DNA from 3 places in the Virgibacillus tibetensis genome. Region 1 is predicted to be linked to each of the others. Evidence: riboswitches for the same ligand, from Rfam matches in the RefSeq annotation. Region 1 holds a riboswitch; each other region holds the start of a gene.
The links. Region 1 has a riboswitch for thiamine pyrophosphate ahead of QGM71_RS13685 (YkoF family thiamine/hydroxymethylpyrimidine-binding protein). Riboswitches for the same ligand answer to the same signal wherever they lie in the genome.
Positions count from the first base shown of each region.

Region 2: another riboswitch for thiamine pyrophosphate. It lies ahead of thiW (energy coupling factor transporter S component ThiW); the one in region 1 lies ahead of QGM71_RS13685 (YkoF family thiamine/hydroxymethylpyrimidine-binding protein).
Region 3: another riboswitch for thiamine pyrophosphate. It lies ahead of thiT (energy-coupled thiamine transporter ThiT); the one in region 1 lies ahead of QGM71_RS13685 (YkoF family thiamine/hydroxymethylpyrimidine-binding protein).

Region 1 covers NZ_JARZFX010000007.1:13,761-20,347, reverse strand. Annotated here, with positions in the region: gene QGM71_RS13705 (YjcZ family sporulation protein) at 46-162, shown strand; partial or broken gene QGM71_RS21845 (YjcZ family sporulation protein) at 251-325, shown strand; gene QGM71_RS13695 (hypothetical protein) at 809-943, opposite strand; gene QGM71_RS13690 (TetR/AcrR family transcriptional regulator) at 1,050-1,652, opposite strand; TPP riboswitch at 2,159-2,265, shown strand; gene QGM71_RS13685 (YkoF family thiamine/hydroxymethylpyrimidine-binding protein) at 2,367-2,966, shown strand; gene QGM71_RS13680 (ECF transporter S component) at 2,968-3,546, shown strand; gene QGM71_RS13675 (ABC transporter ATP-binding protein) at 3,543-5,207, shown strand; gene QGM71_RS13670 (energy-coupling factor transporter transmembrane component T family protein) at 5,194-5,973, shown strand; gene QGM71_RS13665 (lipoate--protein ligase family protein) at 6,031-6,587, shown strand, end outside.
Region 2 covers NZ_JARZFX010000014.1:31,416-38,002, reverse strand. Annotated here, with positions in the region: gene thiM (hydroxyethylthiazole kinase) at 1-215, opposite strand, end outside; gene thiD (bifunctional hydroxymethylpyrimidine kinase/phosphomethylpyrimidine kinase) at 212-1,039, opposite strand; gene thiW (energy coupling factor transporter S component ThiW) at 1,217-1,705, opposite strand; TPP riboswitch at 1,791-1,907, opposite strand; gene QGM71_RS18130 (DUF1801 domain-containing protein) at 2,036-2,389, opposite strand; gene QGM71_RS21895 (phosphotransferase) at 3,514-3,714, shown strand; gene QGM71_RS18125 (helix-turn-helix domain-containing protein) at 4,411-5,679, opposite strand; gene QGM71_RS18120 (3-oxoacyl-[acyl-carrier-protein] synthase III C-terminal domain-containing protein) at 6,190-6,587, shown strand, end outside.
Region 3 covers NZ_JARZFX010000011.1:14,806-21,392, reverse strand. Annotated here, with positions in the region: gene QGM71_RS16715 (VanW family protein) at 1-786, shown strand, start outside; gene QGM71_RS16710 (YceI family protein) at 1,084-1,620, opposite strand; gene QGM71_RS16705 (M3 family oligoendopeptidase) at 1,865-3,649, shown strand; TPP riboswitch at 3,725-3,826, shown strand; gene thiT (energy-coupled thiamine transporter ThiT) at 3,933-4,502, shown strand; gene QGM71_RS16695 (general stress protein) at 4,663-5,013, opposite strand; gene QGM71_RS16690 (hypothetical protein) at 5,166-6,587, shown strand.

The DNA of each region.
Region 1 (6,587 bases):
ACGTCTACATATATTACTAACAAAAGATCTTGGAGGTGTTAATTGATGAGTGGAGCTGTTGCAGGAGCAGGTGTAGGCTATGGCGGAGGATTTGCCTTCGTTGTAGTATTGTTTATCCTACTAATTATTGTAGGTGCATCTTTCGGTGGATACGGATATTAAAAAAATAAATAGTTAACTAATTAATGTTAGGAGGGTTTTTATGCATGCTTGTGGTGGATATGGCTATGGTGCGCCAGTTGCAGGAGTAGGCTATGGCGGAGGATTTGCTTTGATTGTTGTTTTATTTATCCTTCTCATAATTGTAGGTGCAGCTTGGTTTTAATCTGAATGTAAACTAATTTAAACTAATCATAACTCAAGGCTGTCGAAAAGTGACAGCCTTGAGTTATGGTCTTTATACAATTTATTTTTAAAAAAATGATTGTTAAGTAGTTCACTCCTAATAAAACATAACAATTAAAATAGTATATAACGGGCAATGGTCTAAGCAGCAAGCTTATCCAATACATAGTATTTAGTATCCACGTAAACAGCTCAAGCTACTATTTACCTCCCTTACGTGAATCTTCATTCTAGAGGCTATTCCAACGAATGTTGGTGCAGCCTCTTCGTTATTAGTAGGAATAAATAACAAAAGCGCAAGGTGCCCGGCTAGGGACGTACGGACTGCGCCCGCTCACCCGCAGGTGGGTTGACGTTGTCGCTCAGGAGCGGCCCAGCGGATCGTTCTTCACCGCCAGAAGTTATAAAGGAGATTTTCCATTAAAAAAACGACTTGAAAGTCGTTTTTTTCAATTTTACTTATTTACCTTGCAGAGCGAATATAGTCATAATTCAATACGATCTTTTCTCTTTGCAACTGTTCTTCATTTTTTTGAAAATAATAATCTCTGTTTTTCAAATTAGTTGGTTTTGAATTCTTACCTTTTGAGTTTAGCATCTTTAACCTCATTATCTCTCACACTCCTTTTAAAATGACTAGTCAGTTTATTTTTTATTGTTATGCAGTGATATCTATTATAATAATAAGCCCAGCCAATATTGGTTTAAATTAAATAAGAAAGCATCGTCTTTTCCATTTCTCTAATCCGTTCTTCTAACTTCTCTTCACCGTAACCAATAGTTGCGTGTAACCATATACCATCATGTAATGCCCAGAACATTTCTGAAGCTTTTTCGGGGTCAATTTCTTTATTAATTTCGCCCGCTTGTTGCCCATCAACAATTATCTGCTGAGTCATTCCAAACATAACATCAAACCGGTCTTTCAACACCTTTTGCATTTCCGGTGATTCCTTAGAATATAACCAAAATTCGATATGAACACGCATCATCTTTTTCTTATCCAGGTTGTATGGAATATCTGTATTAATCCAGTATTTTAGTTTCTCCAGCGGACTCTTAATGTCATTTAGTCTGATTTGCAGTCTTTCCATTGCAACCGTTCTTTGTTGTTGTAGAAGATTAATAAAGATTTCCTCTTTACTATTAAAATAATTATAAACGGATCCCTTGCTCAGTTTCGAGTAGCTTACAATATCATCTACAGTAGATGCATAATATCCCTTTGCAGAAAAGCACTCCAACGCAGCTTGAAGTAAAGTTATTCTTCTTTCTTCCTTCGCCTCATCTGAAATTCTTGGAGCCATTCTACACACCTACTTTAGATAAATTTAAAACTGACTGAATAGTTTATATAAATTGTATCTCATTTTGACACAATTAGCAAGTGAATTGTTCCCTCTACTTTTTGGCTCTTTTCATATAGTTTGTTGCTATTTATATAAAGTACGACGTAGCTAGTTACTGTCATAGCTAACCGTTCAGAAAATACACTTCGGTTAAAGGGGTGAACACGGGATAAAGCTGAACAAGCGCGGAATAAAGTAAGCCGAACGCTGGAATAAGTGGAACGATCGCTGAATAAAGGCAGGCGCAGCGGTCATGCCAAAACGGTCGAATCGTACACGTGCCAGATTGGGCGTTTTTGACGCCTCCCCCCCGAGTCTCCGTGTAATTCCTCCACATGTATTGTGCTTTGTTATAACATTAACTATTGCCTTAGTAAATATTCGCTATAGGTATGTTAAATCCAATAAATGACTTTACATTATATTTACACATGTTAAGATAGATTTAGAAAACTGCATAGTAACTTTAGCACTGGGGGAGCTGTAAATACGGCTGAGAAGAACTGTTTTGTTCTGACCCTTTGAACCCGAACTGGATAATACTAGCGTGGGGAAGTGCGGTCGACGTGTATATGTCTTACGTTTATTAATTATTGACAAAGCATACAACCAGACTGCATTCCCCAGGGATGCAGTCTTTTTTATTGCCATTATAGAGGAGGAGATTTTTGTATGATTAAACAAGCTTGTACAAAAAGTGATATTGCGGGGGTTAGTTTTTCTATATACCCTATGAGTGACAATTTTGTCGATATTATTAAGGATTCGTTAGAAGAAGTTGATACATCCAAGGTTCATTTAAAAACAGATGACGTGACAACGACAGTACGTGGGAAGCTTGTCCATATTTTTGATGTAACAAAAGCTATTTTTATGTATGCAGCTAACACAGGAGAGCATGTAGCATTTCAAGCAACATACTCTTTAGGTTGTCCTGGTGATTCAACAGGAGATGCATATATGGCTGAGGATGAAAATCCACAAAACATGGAGAAAATTAAAGATATCAAGCAATTTGCTGGTTCTAAATTTTCCCTCTACCCTTTAGGTGGTGGTGATTATATGGATGTAATTTATGAACAGATCGATGCAATGAAAAAGCATGTCACCGTCTCCCCATCCCATTATTCTACTCGACTGGATGGGGAGGCAGTTGCAATATTCAATGGGTTGGAACAGGTTTTTAAAGCAACTGTTGAGGGTGGATCGAGTCATACTGTTATGACTGTTTCCATATCAGCTAATAGTCCTTCACACAAAGGAGTAAATTAATTTGAGTACTTGGCGCTTCAAAGAAATTGTTGTAATGGCAGCATTATCTGTCGTTTTTGCAGTAGTTTATTTAGCCTTTTTCCCTGTTGGAAAGGTCCTCGTCGGCTTTTTTGGACCAATAGGCTATGACCTTATTTTCGGTATATGGTTTATTGTTTCGATTATTGTAGCTTATATCATTAGAAAGCCTGGTGCTGCATTCTTATCTGAAACAATTGCAGCTATGGTGGAAGTATTAATCGGAAGTACTGCTGGCCCCATGTTAATTGTAGCCGGAATGGTACAAGGGATTGGTGCCGAAGCTGCTTTTGCTGCTACACGCTGGAAGAATTATTCCACCTGGGTTCTAATGGCAGCAGGTGTCGGCTCTGCGGTAACCAGTTTTATTTATGGCTATTTTATGAGTGGTTACGTTGCATTATCTACTGGGTATGTAATAGCGATGTTTATTACACGCGTTATTAGTGGTGCTTTAATCGCAGGTTTATTAGGTAAGGCCTTAAGTGATGGGTTAGCTAAAACCGGTGTACTGTCCAGTTTCGCATTAGGAAAAGAATATAGAAAGAAGAATGCAGCATGACACCCTTTTTAAAAATCGAGCAGCTTAGTTTACGATTTGAAACCCATCTCAATGAAGACACACTATCGAACATAAGCTTCGAGATGGAACACGGGGAGAGCATATTACTTCTTGGACCAAGTGGTTGTGGTAAAAGCACATTGACATCCTGTTTAAATGGACTTTATCCGCGTGAATTGGATGGAGAGATGAATGGACTTGTTTTTATTAATGGTAAAAAGACTACTGACTATAACCCTGGTGAACTAAGTCAATCTGTTGGGGTGGTTTTTCAGGACCCTGAAACGCAATTTTGTATGCAAACTGTTGAAGATGAAGTAGCTTTTGGCCTGGAGAATATACGTATTCCCAATGAACTGATGGAGGATAAAGTGGATGAATCTTTAATGCTAGTAGATATGCTTCCATATAAAAAACTTCCAATAGCTACTTTGTCTGGCGGACAGAAGCAAAAACTTGCACTAGCTTGTATTCTTGCGTTGGAACCATCCTTACTCATTTTAGATGAACCAACCGCTAATTTGGATCCCGTTGCTACAAAAGATTTAATTCTAACTATTCAACGTTTAAAAAAGAAAACCAATTGTGCCCTTTTAATTATTGAGCATCAATTAGATGGCTGGACAGAATTAACTGAGAGATGTGTACTGCTGAACAGCCGAGGAGAGGTTTTTTACGATGGATCCTTGCGAAAAGCAATTAAAGATAAGTTTCATGAACTTGAATCGGAAGGTATTTGGATCCCTAAAGTAACACAGTATCTAATAAACCATTTAGACGACGGGTTAGCAACTGTACCACTTACGTTAGATGATTTTTCAAAACAGGCCCACTTATGGATACCGACAGAATGGGAAGCGTATACGCAAAATAACTATGCAACATCAGAAGTTTTTGCAGAGGCTTCCGATATTTCCTGGTTCAGTAAAAAACAGCAAATCATCCGCAATATTTCGCTAAATGTCTATCAGGGAGAATTTATAGCCATAGTGGGTGCCAATGGCAGTGGAAAAACATCCTTACTACGCATACTTGCAGGGATTCAGAAACCGACATCTGGAATCATTAAGGTGAAGGGAAAATCACTGAAAAACTGGAAGGAATCTAATTTACGGGATGAAATTGGCTTTGTATTTCAAAATCCGGAGCATCAATTCATTACAAATACTGTTTTTGATGAAGTTGCTTTTAGTCCGCGTATTAAAGGAATTCCTGAAAAAAAATTAACTGTAAGTGTTAATGCAATCTTGGAAGTTTGCGGGCTCATTAGATTGACTAATGAACACCCCTACTCGCTTAGTCAAGGTCAGAAACGAAGATTAAGTGTAGCAACCATGATTATTGATAACCAGCATATGCTTTTACTGGATGAGCCCACTTTTGGACAGGACGCACATTCAAATATGGAACTAATGAAACTTTTACAAGACCGGTACGATCGTGGGACGACTATTGCAATGATTACTCATGATATGGAGATTGTTAATCAGTATGCAACTAGGGTAATTGTAATGGATAATGGACAGCTCGTCGCTGATTGCACACCTGATCAGCTATGGGGTATGCCTGCTGATAAGTTAGAACAATGGCAGCTGCAATTGCCTTTACCCATTCAATTAAAAAGAATCTATGAAAAGGAAGTCCAATATGTTTCTACATGACCTTAATCCCAGTATAAAAGCCTTAACTATCATGCTGCTTGTTGTTTTACTAGCACTTATTTTCGATCCAATAACACCACTTCTTTTTATGATCTGTACTATAGCTCTTACTTTTCTTGGTGGTAAAGTCGATTGGAAGAAGTACATGTTGTATTTCATACCTTTTTCGATACTTGCATTCGGAATGTTTTGGACTACACTCGTTTTCGCTGATACACCTAATAATCCGAACGAAGTTATTGCTGTCTTTACAATGGAATTTCCTAAAGAATCATTCTTAACAGCTCTCGCTTTATCTCTACGAGTGATGAGTGTTGCATCACTCTCTTTATTGTTTATTTTCACAACAAATATTGTTGATTTTATTTTAAGTCTTATACAACAGCTGAAGTTGCCACCAAAAATTGCGTACGGTGTACTAGCAGGCTATCGATTTTTACCAATGATGAAGGATGAATTATCAATCATACACGCTGCTCACCGTATACGCGGAGTGAATCAAGCTCTAACATGGAAGGATAGATTTCATCAATACAAACGTTATGCTATTCCGCTACTTGCAAGTGCTATTCGAAAGGCAGAAAGAACCGCGGTCGCGATGGAATCAAAGGGCTTTACAGGGGATAAAAATCGATCATTTTACCGGCGTTTAGTAATTGCTAAAAAGGACTGGGCTTTTCCAGTAATCCTGTTAGTAACGTTTGGTTTTGCTGTATATACATCTATAGAATTGGGCTATTTCAAATGGTACAGTGATGAACTATAAAGTTGTTTTTGCAGTACTTGTATGACTCTATAATCTAATTTAAAGGGAGCGGTTTATATGACAGATGAATGGGGTTTTTTGGACACTGGATTTCATGATGCTGCTACTAATATGGCATTGGATGAGGCATTACTTAATTGGCACCGGGAGGGCAGGATTCCTCCCACACTACGGTTTTATCGATGGTCTTCCCCCAGTCTTTCCGTTGGCCATTTTCAAAAGACAGAAGGTAAAATTGATCTTCAAGCGTTGGAAGCTCATAACGGCCAATTTGTAAGACGTTTGACTGGTGGTAGCGCAGTACTTCATGATGATGAACTAACATACAGTATTGTCATTTCCGAACAGCATCCAGGCATACCCAGGTCCATTCGGGAAGCTTATCATGTTTTATCAAGGGGTATTTTAGAAGGCTACAAAAACCTTGGTATTCAGGCAACCTATGCTATTCCAAGTGGAAAACCAGATAAAAATGAAACCGCTGTCTGCTTTGAAAAAACTGCTTTCTATGAGTTGACAGTTGACGACAAGAAGATATCCGGCAACGCCCAAACAAGAAGGAATGGGGTCTTACTGCAGCACGGATCAATTCCACTTCATATTAATGATGAAAT
Region 2 (6,587 bases), on a different contig from region 1:
GCCTTGAGTTCCTGTGAGGTCAGAGTGCCAATGTTAATAAGTACCCCATTCGCAATGCTTGCTACTTCATTAGCTTCTTCTTCTGCCTTGGCCATAATTGGAGCGCCACCAAAAGACAATAGACCATTAGCTGTGAAGTTCATAACAACTTGATTTGTTAAATGATGAATCAATGGGGTGTTTTCCCGGACTTCTTTAATAATATCAAAATTCATTGTTTAACTTTCTCCTCCCTAGTTGCCCAATGGTTGGTAGGACCATTTCCAGAGCCAAGTTTATAAGAATGCTGGATTGCGGCAGTAACAAATTGTTTTGCCTGCTTGACTGCTTGTTGTAAGGGTGCCCCGTGACTTAAATAGGCAGTAATAGCAGCAGAATACGTACAGCCCGTTCCATGCGTATTTGTAGTATCTATTCGTTTAGCAGAGAAGGTATGCAGTTCAGACCCATCATATAGAAAATCTACAGCATCACCCTCCATATGTCCTCCTTTGACAAGTGCCGCTCCTGCATTAAACTGTTCTACAATTTGTACAGCTGCCTGCTTCATATCATCAACTGTCTCTATCTTTTCTCCCGTAATAAATTCTGCCTCGGGGATATTCGGGGTGACTAAAGCTGTTAGTGGTAAAAGATTATCCCTCAAAAAATCACGTGCATTTTCTGAAATTAACGGGTCTCCACTCGTTGCCACCATTACTGGATCCATCACATAGGGTACATCCAGGCTCGAAATTTTTTTACTGATTACTTTCATCATATCTGTATTAGCAATCATACCTGTCTTGAATGCATGGACTGGCATATCTGAAAGGACAGATTCCAGCTGCTGTTCGATCATTTCAACGGGTAGATGATGCACCCCTTGAACCCCAGTTGTATTCTGGGCAACAACGGATGTTAGTACTGACATGCCGTAGCTTTTTAATTCTTGAAACGTTTTTAAGTCTGCTTGAATTCCAGCACCACCACTAGGGTCAGTACCAGCTATTGTAAGTGAACATGCAATGCTTTTTCCTGATTGATTTGTAAATGTCATAGAAATAGCCTCCTTATATAGTTTCGGAACTAACAGGAGTGAAAGTAGATTAAATAGAGGGTTTGTTGATGTTTCCTCCGACTACTTTCCTGTGCTGGAATTATCCAGATCAGCTTCCAAGGGACTAAGGATTAACACCTTATCTCAGCAGGGATAGTTCCCCCAGTAGTTTCCTGGTTATATGTTTTGTAATACATTCTTTTGTTTAACGCGGGATACAATGAACCAACCGATAAATGCACCGGTAATACTACTTACAAGAAAAGATGGCATGAAGAATAATGCACCTGCAGAAGTACCCATCAGAATTTTTGCAAAAGGTACTGCAAAGAGAGCCCCAATGATTCCTGATCCAATTGCTTCTCCAGCGACAGCCCATATCTTCTTTTTAAAATGACGATAAAGATATCCAGCTAAGAGAGCACCAACCATACCACCTGGAAATGCCAATAGGGTACCAAGACCAAGCATGTTACGAAGTAAACCAATCATAAATGCAATAATTACAGCAGGCCCTGGACCAAGCATCACGGCCGCCATGACGTTGACTGCATGTTGTACAGGATAAGCCTTGGCAATCCCAGCTGGAAACCAAAGTAGTTGTGCCCCCAGTGTTCCAATTGCTACAAATACGGACATGGTCGTTATTAACTGTGTTCGATTCATCCAATTCCTCCTCTAAAAAAGTGCACCAAAAAAGCCAGATCTCATCACAAGAAGACCTGGCTTAAAATAAGCTGAAATAGATTAGACTTATCGTCTGCTACTTCCCTCCGCTGGTATTATCCAGATCAGGTCCATAAGAGTCGGAAGCTTAAACGCGCTTTCCTCTCAGCCCACGATTTATTGGGCACCCCTAGTAGTAATTTTACTATGAAATTTTGGTACTTAAATCATATCAAAGATAAATATGTTTGTCACGAGTCACGAGCAATAAGTATCCTTGGAGATCAAGAATCATTGTAGTCGGTGGAGGTAGACTCTGAAGATTTTCAATCAAGTCTTCAGTCTGATTGCTTCTTTAATAAGTGCCTGATATTTGGCAGGCTGAATTTCCTCAAGTGAAGTAACTCTGATGTGGCGCATCTTCTTACCCGTTCCCTCAAGTAATTCATCTTTATCCTCTAGGCTTGCACCGAAGTAAAACCCCAGATTAACATGACCTTTGGCAGTTTGGAGGTAACAAACTAATCCATTTTCTATGTAGCAGGGTTTGTTCCATTTCATTTCTTCCACTATATTTTCTGATGTATCAAAGATGAGGTTGCGCAATGTTACTGTGATTTCTCTAATATGCTCAGGTAAGCCATTCAAAAATTCTTCAACTTCTATACTTTTATTTGCGGGCATGCCGCCAACTCCTTTCCTTACTTGAGGTTTAATTCTTCCTTCGCTTATCTTTAGAATTAGCTCATTTCTCAATCCAATTCTGTAATTCAATCGTTAGTCAACAAAGCATAACACAAGTGGAGGAAATACACGGAGACTCCAACGGGGGAGAAGCGTCAAAACCGTCCAATCTCATACGTGCGCGTTACGACCTTTTTGGCATAAATGCTGCCCTGCATTCATTCAGCGATCGCTCCACTTTATCCCGCGTTCACCCCGGTTTGTCCAGCGATCACCCCTTTGGGCGATGTGTATTTCCGTAAGCGGAGTTACGTCAATAACAAGCTACACCGTACTTAATAGATTTTGTGTAAAACAGACAAAATAAAAAGGATAGTAGGCATTGATGTTGTGTCTTACTATCCTTAAATGTATCAATGGAGCATAGCGGGCTCGAACTGCTGACCTCTTGGCTGCCGGCAAACGATAATATTGTTTCATGTTTTATAACATATTCAAGGTGTTTTAATGAATTTAATCAACGGTTTTCAATATGTTTTTTAAATTTAAAAAAGATGACCCAGTAATGAATCATCTTCGTACGATAATTAGTTGGTAAAAATATCGCCTTTAATTCGTCAAGACCGTCGGCGGTTTGCCCCCGAATACGGTAGATTGGATTTTAAAGAAAGTGGATGCCGATGTTAAAATGATTGAGATTAATAAACTGAAAGGTAGCACATCGTCCACATTGCATCACAATTCCATTCAAATAGGGGGGCAAATAAAAGATGTCGTTATTCGTCAATTTGATAACAAGGAATGGCTAATGTAGGAACTAGATCTTGCTCTACATGAAGCGGAAATTCTGCGTTTGGCTTCTCGGGTGGAAGTAGCTACAGCTGAAATAATCGCGTTTGATGAGAGTGGTCGACGTTGCGGGATGCTGGCGGTTTTAATGACGATGCTTGAAGGGTAAGTGGAATTAATCCCTCAACATATGGGGAAATGGCTGAATGGTTTAGCAGAAGCTCTTGAGAAGATACACGAAGTTGATGCAAAGCAAAGGAGTTTTCTTGGACGTATTTTACATATAATGATATTTCGACAGTGGAAGTGCCAACTTGGTCAAGCGTTCCAGGTGCATGGAGAAAAGCAATCGATATTGTAAAAGGCCCGTGCCCTGTCATTCAGAATGTTTTATCCACCGCGATTACCACCCTGCAAATGTTTTATGGAAAAATGATACCGTTAGCGGCATAGTGACTGGATTAATGCGTGCAGAGGAACAGCCGGAATTGATGTCGGGCATTGCCGAATCAATTTGGCGATATTGTACAATGTAGAAACAGCCGACGCCTTTTTAACCGCGTATGAAGATTATGCCGGGAAATCCTCTGTTTATGACTGTTATTGGGATTTCCTCTCATTAATTGATGTACTTTTTGGGTCGCCGGAAGTATATCCCGGATGGGTTGTATTTGGTGTCAGGGGATTAACGGATATAATGATGGGGGAGAGGCTGGATTTGATGTTGAAAGTTTGGTTGAGCTTGTAAAAAGGTACTGAATATCCTCTATTAGATAAAGTGATATTTTGTGATTATTAAATTTGCATTTTTTATTTCGTCATTTTACGTCTACAAAAAAAGCATTATCTATGATTAGTGAGGCTATTCTAATATTTGTTTAATATTTTGAGATTCTAGCGTTGCATAATTAATATGAACTATATAAAAAACTAAGAATGTGTTATTAATAAAACTCTTCATAATTATTTTTAGATCCATTTAGGAATTAATCAGAATCTTAAAAATCCCCTCGTATTTCTTTTAGTGAAAGAAGAAAATTGCACATTATTTCAGTTTACATAGAAAATTATTTACACTGGAATAATGTGCATGTTTGTATTGATGTTTTTATAAGTAATCTGGATGTTCTTCATTTGGTGTGTCGTTATCCCCCTGTGAAAAATATGTTGATTGCGAAGTAAGACCTAACACTAGAACTACTAGAAAAGATAGGAATAATTTTTTCATATATTCAGTTCACCTCCATAAACTCCAACATTATTTTATAGAAATTATTGGATCTCTTATACCTATGCTTTGAGTTGTAATATTCAATCAATAGATTACCAACGGATAGAATAAGCTCCTTGGTTTTTATTGAAATTAAATATGGAAATACTACGTTTTCTGCAAATTCAATGTACTTATCAAAATCTTCGTACTTATATTTGTAAAGCTTGACCATATAAGAATATTTGTACTCCTTCAAGTGTTCATTTTTTTCTATATAATGTAGTGCTTTATTTAACCAAAATATTACCTCTTTATTCCTGTCATCTTCCATTAATGCATTACACAGATAGTAAATACTTAAAATATAGTCTTCATTTTTGGGACTTTTATATTCCAAAGCTTCAACAAAGTAATTTACAGATTGATTGTAATCTTTTACTTTATAATATAAGAAACCCAAATTGTGCAGGGTAATAGCTTTTGTTTTTGGAAGAGTAAATATTTTGGCTTGTTCTAGGATATCAAAGTATATTTTTTCTGCGCTTCTAAAATTTTGGTTTCTTACGAACTTTAGACTAATAATCAATTGACAATCAATACATTTAAGATAGTTCATGTCACTTTCAAAAAGCTTTAAAGCATTCTGTGCATAATGTATGGCCAACGTATCGTTATGAATCTGGCTATATGTCAACCCAAGATGATAAAAGATATTTGCCACGTTTAAATTGTTTTCAAGAGCTATTCTTTCAGCGTCTTTAAAAAACTTTAACCCTTCAACAAAATTACCTTTTATACTAAAGTATACGCCACAAAGATCAATAAAAAGAGCTTCTTGTCTTACGGATTTCCTTTTAAAAAACTCATTAATATAATCAATGGTAGTCCTAGCAGATTCTAAATTACGTTTTGCAAGAAAATACTTTAATTTTGTAATGTGGTAATTACATATACTATTGGGATCTTTAATCTCATTTACTAGATTGTTCAACTCACTGTAGCAATTTTCCGTATCTGTGTAGTTTTTCATATCAATAAACTTAGATAAATTTGATACGTTGTCATTAAAATTCTTGTGTTTTGTATAAAGCTTGTTCTCATCTACATTTAACTTTTGAAATAATAAACTAAGGATTTCGTCACTATACTTAATCTGGTTGTGTTCTAATTTACTTAAATATGATATAGAACAAATTCCTTCAGAAAGTTCTTCCTGTGTCAATCCCCTTTCATTTCTGAGGTTAAAGATAATTTTGCCTACATCCATGGTATCAATATTAATCAGCATATTGAAGAGCCTCCCTTTGAGAAAATCATTATATTTTTTTAGTTTGATTTAGTTTTAATTGGTGCAAAATTCACTAAACTTAATAATATTATAGTTTTAGTGGGTGTTTTTAGCAAATTGTTCCTAGAACTATTTAATCAGTTGCACCTTTTTTGCAAAATTTATCAAGAAGGTTTAATTAAAAATATGATAGGCTTTAAATGAGTTGAAATAAAGGAGGTGCCTTGAAATGACAAAAGAAAAAGTACAAGAAAAAGTACAAGAGAAAGTACAATAATTGTAAAGAAGAAAATGCTCCAAAAGTACTATATATTAGAGGAATCTAATCTACCTGTGCTGAGCGGTATGGCCCTTTGAGGAGGGCCATACAATTTCTTCTACCAGAAGGGTATGACAAAATACGGAATGGTAGATACGAAAGCAAATAAATTGACGTTTTCACCTGGTATTAATATTTATGAAGGTAGGGTTGGTTAATCTTACAAATTAAAGAAGAAAAAAGGTGGATTCATGATTGGAATAGAATCTATTAAAACTTACTATCCTTCTAATGAGATAGAAATTTCAGAACTCAAGGAAAAATTAAATCTTAGTCATTTTCAAATGAAGTTATTTACTAAAATTCATGGTTTAGAGAAAATACGTTTTAATGAAAAAGAAAGTCTAGAGGAATTGTTAAAAATACCTATTCAAGAAATTTTAGGCAGTGTAGATCCTTCGAGTATAAAATATATTATGTATGCTCACACAGTTCAAACAGTTACACCGTATCCAATCAACATTATAGAAGAAATAAAAAGAAAATATGGTTTGCAGCACGCAATATCATTTTCAATAACGCAGCATAATTGCTCCTCTGCTCTTACAGCATTGGATTTATGTCAGTATTTACTAAAAAATGATTTGGA
Region 3 (6,587 bases), on a different contig from region 1:
AATACCATATGGCTGGATAAACTGGAGGTTGACAGGTATTCATTAAATTATTTAGATCATCTCTTCATAGATGAGATTCGTTTAGATAATTTGATTCGGACACTAAAGGATAAGGTTCATAAAGAACCTGAAAATGCAAAACTAAATAAAAGTGGGGAAATTATCCCTGAGAAACTTGGAGTTACACTGGATATAGATAAATTCACTATTTTATTCCGAAAGACATTCTATCAAGAAGACGCTAAAGGATTACAAGCCCCGCTCATGAATACTTACCCAAGGATTGACCGTGCTCTGTTGGAGGAAATTTATGAAAAAGAATTAGGAAGCTATGTTACTCATTTTAAAAAAAGTAATGAAGAGCGGTCGCACAATATATATTTAGCAACAAAAGCGATTAATAATTATGTTATATTCCCAGGAGAAGTGTTTTCATTTAATGATGTTGTAGGGGAACGAACAAAAGAAAGAGGCTATAAGCGTGCACCAGTTATCGTAAAAGGAGAGCTCGCAGAAGATATCGGTGGGGGGATATGCCAGGTATCATCCACCCTTTTTAATGCTGTTGATTTAAGAGGTATTCAGATCGTAGAGAGGTATGCACATAGCAGGTCAGTTCCATATGTACCGGAGGGCAGAGATGCAACAGTCAGCTGGTGGGGGCCAGATTTTGTATTCAGGAATATGTATAATCAGCCATTGCTTATTCGCGCTAATTCAGACAATGGGAAAATGCTTATTCAACTATATACATCTGCTTCAGCGGAATATTTTACTGGTAAATAAAGTATGTATCAGGTTCACAGCATAAAAGCTTGGAGGTTGGATGTTGGCTTGATGTGATGTTAAGAGGCTTGCAAAGTTAAACTCCTTCACCAAATTTATTAACATTTGACGGAAATGGGGGTTAATTTCAAAGGAAACCCCTGAAACTAGATGATCTGGTATTAACTTTTGAGTAACATTCAATCCCATTAATCTTTCTCCTCATAGCGTGTCTACTAGTTTTATACCTCACATGAGAAAAAAATAAAAAAGCCGAGCAAAGTACGTAATGTACTTGTGCTCGGCTTTTAAATTAAATTATGCTTGTTTGTGTGCTTCAATTTCAAATTGTATTTTAACGTCTTCTCCAACCAACACACCGCCGGTTTCTACTGGTGCATTCCATGTTAAGCCGAATTCTTTACGGTTAATCTTCGTTTCGCCGCTAAACCCAGCAACTTCATTGCCACTCATTGGATCCTTGCTTTGTCCTTCAAAGACAACATCTACTGTAACTGGTTTTGTTGTTCCACGAACAGTTAGGTCACCCGTTACATCATACCTGCTATCTGATTTTTTCTTAATATCAGTAGCAATGAATGTTATTTTTGGGTAATTCTCAACATCAAAAAAATCTCCAGAACGTAAATGATCATCACGGTCTTTTTGACGGGTATCAATGCTGCTTGCGTCAATCGTAAATTCAATTTTTGAATTTGTTAAATCCTCTACATCTGCTTCAATAACTGCGTCGAAATTATTAAAGGCACCTTTGGCTTTTGATATCATCATATGCCTTACGGAAAATCCCACTTCACTATGAGCTGTGTCAATGTTCCAAACTGTTTTTGTCATTATAAATCCCTCCAAGTGTTTTTAATTAAAAGTACGTAAGTTACTTTATGTTACTAAGTGTACAAAAGTAAAGATATGTTGTCAAGTAGTTAATCCTATGATTAATGCACATCTACCCTTATTACTGAATAATAAAACATTTATTTTCCAGAAATTATGTTTTTAATGAAACTATTTCTATTATTCGCTATAATAAAAAGATAGGGTAAAAATCAGAAATTATTATTTTATGAGGAGCGATTTAATGCAGCAAAGCTACAATCCGACATGGGATTTGGATGTTATTTTTCCAGGCGGAAGTGAGTCTGAAGAATTCACTACTTATCTCAAAACCATTAAGGAAGAAATGGGTAAACTATCAAAGACTGTCGATAACTTTGTACCTGGTCAGGAAGGCGGCAGCACAAATCAATTAGCAGGTATTGTTACACATTTAGAGAGTACTATGAAGAAGGTTCGGGAAGCTTTTGCTTTTATCAGCTGCTTAAGTGCACAGGATGTAAACGATGATAAAGCTAATTTATTAGTAGGCAAACGTAGTGCATTACAGGCTGATTTAAGCGCTGTTGTTACTAATTTTGAACAAAAGCTAGTCTTAATTGATGATACTGCATGGAAAGAAATGATGCTCCACCCGCAATTAATAGAAATTTCTTTTGTACTTAATGAAAATAGAAAACGGGCAAAAGAACTATTATCGGCAGAGAACGAAATACTGATTAATGATCTTGCTGTAGATGGTTATCATGGATGGAGTCAAATGTACGATACCATTGTTGGAAGTATGAGTGTGGAACTAGAAGAGGAGGGAGAAACTAACTCGTATTCTGTAGGGCAGGCTTCCAATAAGTTAAGCAACCCCGACCGGGAAGTTCGCAAGCATGTTTTTGAACAATTAGATAAAGCTTGGAAAGAAAAGGCTGATTTATTTGGACAAACTTTAAATCATTTGGCAGGCTTTCGTCTCCAAACCTATAAACACAGAAACTGGGCTGATGTTTTAAAAGAACCTTTAACCATTAACCGTATGCAGAAAGAAACATTAGACGCTATGTGGAAGGCGATAACGAATAATAAACATCATTTTGTAAAATTTCTTGAAAAGAAGGCTGAAATATTAGGATTGGAGAAACTGAGCATGTACGATGTTGGTGCTCCTGTGACTAAATCTGTTAAAAAGTCCAGTTATACAGAGGGAGCAAGCTTTATTGTTGAGCAATTTCGGGAGTTTAGTCCGAAAATGGCTGACTTTGCTCAGATGGCGTTTGATAAACGCTGGATAGAAGCGGAAGACCGTTCTGGTAAGCGTCCAGGTGGATTCTGTACTAGTTTTCCGGATAGTGAACAAACACGTATTTTCATGACGTACTCTGGAACTACCTCTAATATTGCAACACTTGCACACGAATTAGGGCATGCTTATCATCAGCATGTAATGAATGATGTTAATGGATTAAACCAGCGGTATGCAATGAACGTTGCTGAGACAGCTTCTACATTTGCAGAAATGATTGTTGCTGATGCTTCTGTGAAAGGTGCACAAAATAAAAAAGAGAAACAGGCATTACTAGAAGACAAAATTCAACGCAGCGTTGCCTTCTTTATGAATATACATGCCCGTTTTATTTTTGAAAACAATTTTTATGAAGAACGAAGAGAAGGTTTAGTTTCCGTGAATCGATTAAACGAGTTGATGATCGAAGCACAAAAAGAGGCATATGGTGATGCGCTTGAAGAGTACGATCAAAACTTCTGGGCGTCTAAGCTTCACTTCCATATTACAGGTGTGCCGTTTTATAATTTCCCTTACACATTTGGTTATCTTTTCAGCTTGGGTATCTATGCGCATGCAAAGGAGAAGGGTGGAAGCTTTGAAGAATCATATATTGAGTTGCTTAGGGATACTGGACGGATGAATGTGGAAGAATTGGCAAGAAAGCACTTAAACGTAGATTTAACAACTACTGATTTTTGGGAGTCTGCCATCCAGTTATGTGTAAAGGACGTAGAGGAATTCCTCTCACTCTAGTAAGGAATGTTATGTAAAATTGTAAATATATGATTGATACGGTATACTATAAGTAACGAAAAAAGCAATATAATAGAAGCCTTCAGGGGGAGCCATTTGGCTGAGAGTGAACAAATTTGTTCTTACCCTTTGAACCTGTTAGTTAATACTAGCGTAGGGATGGTGGCTTTTTTGATGGAATAAAAGCAATGTGAGCGGATTCCCCATCAGGAAGTCTTCCCCTTGGCATTGCTTTTTTTGTGCAAAAAATAGAACTTAGCTTTAAAAAGGGGAGAGAGTTTAGATGAAATCAAAGCGTACATTGTTTTTAATTGAGGTAGCAATTTTTACAGCATTGGCTTTATTGTTGGATATTCTTCCGTTGTCCTTCAAAATTTGGGCACAGGGTGGATCCATATCTTTTGCAATGATTCCGATTTTTATCATAGCATTTCGCTGGGGAATTAAAGGCGGTTTGCTTGCAGGGTTTTTATGGGGGGTATTGCAGGTTGCTACAGGTACTGCATATATCCTGCACCCATTACAAGGGTTTATTGATTATGCTATTGCGTTTACCGTATTAGGGTTCGCTGGTATCTTTGCAAAACAAATCCAACAAGCAGTTAAAGAAAAGAGTACTAAGGTATACCTTACGTATATCGCACTCGGCGTGCTTCTAGGGTCAGTATTACGTTTTATTGCACACTATTTTGCTGGCATCGTATTTTTTGGATCGGCAATTGAAGGGCAGCCAGTCTGGTTGTACTCGTTAGTATATAATGGTTCTTATATGTTACCATCCTTTATTTTATGTACCGTGCTTGTATTCTTTTTATTCCACAAGCAGCCTAAAACATTATTAAACGCGTCTTAAAAGATTACTAGTCCGCTCACATTAAGGTAACCTCTTCATATAAAAGAGGTTACCTTTTCATTTGGTTCATTCCCTCACGTTTTGCTGCAATTATTATAAAATCATAAAACGATGTAAAATGAAAAGGACAACCTATGCGCATTAGGTTGTCCACTTTTATTTAAAGTAAATAGCTATTTACGGCTTCATTATTTGTCACAATTAACAGCACTTTACCTTCATCCATATCTTCTTCATAATTTTCTGCTTCCGCTTTGGAGAACCCCATTTCTTCCAGCTTCGTGCGTAGTTCATCGCCTTTTTTACTGAATAGTGTTCCTACCGCATTGCCAAAGTCCATTTCTTTGATTCCGATGGTATTCGTGTCCGCACTTCCAGCTATGCGTTTTGTTCGATCCTCATCATGTGATAAAACATACACATCTTCTTTGTTTACACCCTTATCCTTTAAAAGGCTTATATCTGTCTTAAGTTGTTCATCATTTGAATACGTCTTAATAAATGGTTTCAAGTAGTATCTCCTCCTCTTAAGTTGTTCAATTATTATATTCCCAGGTGAAAAAGAATTAAACATGTAAACCGGACTTGAACTTAGCTTGGTAGCGCTAAGCTTGTGTTATGCATAGGCTATAGGACTATTCATCAGGAAAGGAAGAGGTATACATGGATCTAACAATTTCTCATTGGTTGTATGGTTTATTCACACTGCTAATTATAGGTACCATGGTTTTCCGTAAGGGGGTTGTGTTACCAACCTTACTTGGAACATTTGTCATAGCTTGGGTATACAAGGGGAGTTTAATTGATGGATTTACAGCCATTTTTAATGCGAATTTAGTAGCTGCGCAAGAGCTTTTCAGTATTTTTTTAATCATTACCTTCATGTTGGCCCTACTGCATTCGTTACGTGATTTGGGTGCTGATCAGAGAATGATCAGGCCAATCCAGAAAATGATGATAAATGGTCATGTTTCATTCTTTGTTCTCGTAGGTGTGACTTTTGTTATATCTTTATTCTTCTGGCCGACACCCGCAGTACCACTCATATGTGCGTTATTAGTACCTGCTGCTGTACGTTCAGGCTTACCAGTTATGACCGCTGCGGTTGCCATAGCGCTTGCAGGGCAGGGGATGGCGCTTTCTTCTGACTATATTGTGCAGGTTGCACCTAGTTTATCAGCTGCCTCAGCTGGTGTTGATACGGCGTTAGTTGCAGATAAAGCTCTTATCCTATCTGTGGTGGCAGGTAGTGTTGCAATTCTGCTGGCTTATTTATTCTACCGTAAATCAATCCGGTCTAAAGGTGATAAGGAAAATGAGTTAGATCTGCAAAATATGCAATCCACAACAGAATCAGCGAATAAAGCATATGCTAAGAATTTATCTGCATGGAGTAAGGTATTTGCAATAATGGTTCCGATAACACTACTTGGTGTTGTTATTTATATGGTCTACGAAAAGCTATTATCTGGCAGAATGAGTGGACTTGAAGGAGGAGACGGGGCAGCGTTTGTTGGTGGTGTTGCTGTTATCCTTCTATTGCTAGCAACAGTAGCGTTCGGAAGACAACATGCCTTGGATTACATTAGTTCTCACATTACAGATGGTTTTGTATTTGCTTTCAGAGCTATGGGGCCTGTTATTCCAATTGCAGGATTTTTCTTCTTGGGAAGTTCTGACTTTTCAGGAAGTATACTGGGGGTAGAAGAAAATGCCCCATCTTTATTATTTGACCTTGTACAATCGACACAGGATTTCTTGCCGCAAGGTGCATTATTTGCCGCGTTTAGTATATTAATCATTGGTATCATTACAGGACTTGATGGATCGGGATTTTCCGGTCTGCCTCTTACCGGAGCGCTTGCTGCATCGCTGGAAAATAGTTCGATTGATGCTGCGACTTTAGCAGCGATTGGTCAAATGGGTTCGATATGGACTGGAGGAGGGACATTGGTCGCTTGGTCTTCATTAATAGCAATTGCAGGGTTCTGTGGTGTTTCTGTAATGGAGTTAGTACGGAAAAACTTCCTTCCTGTTATGCTTGGTTTATTCGTAACTACTCTGTTTGCTGTATTTCTTCTGTAG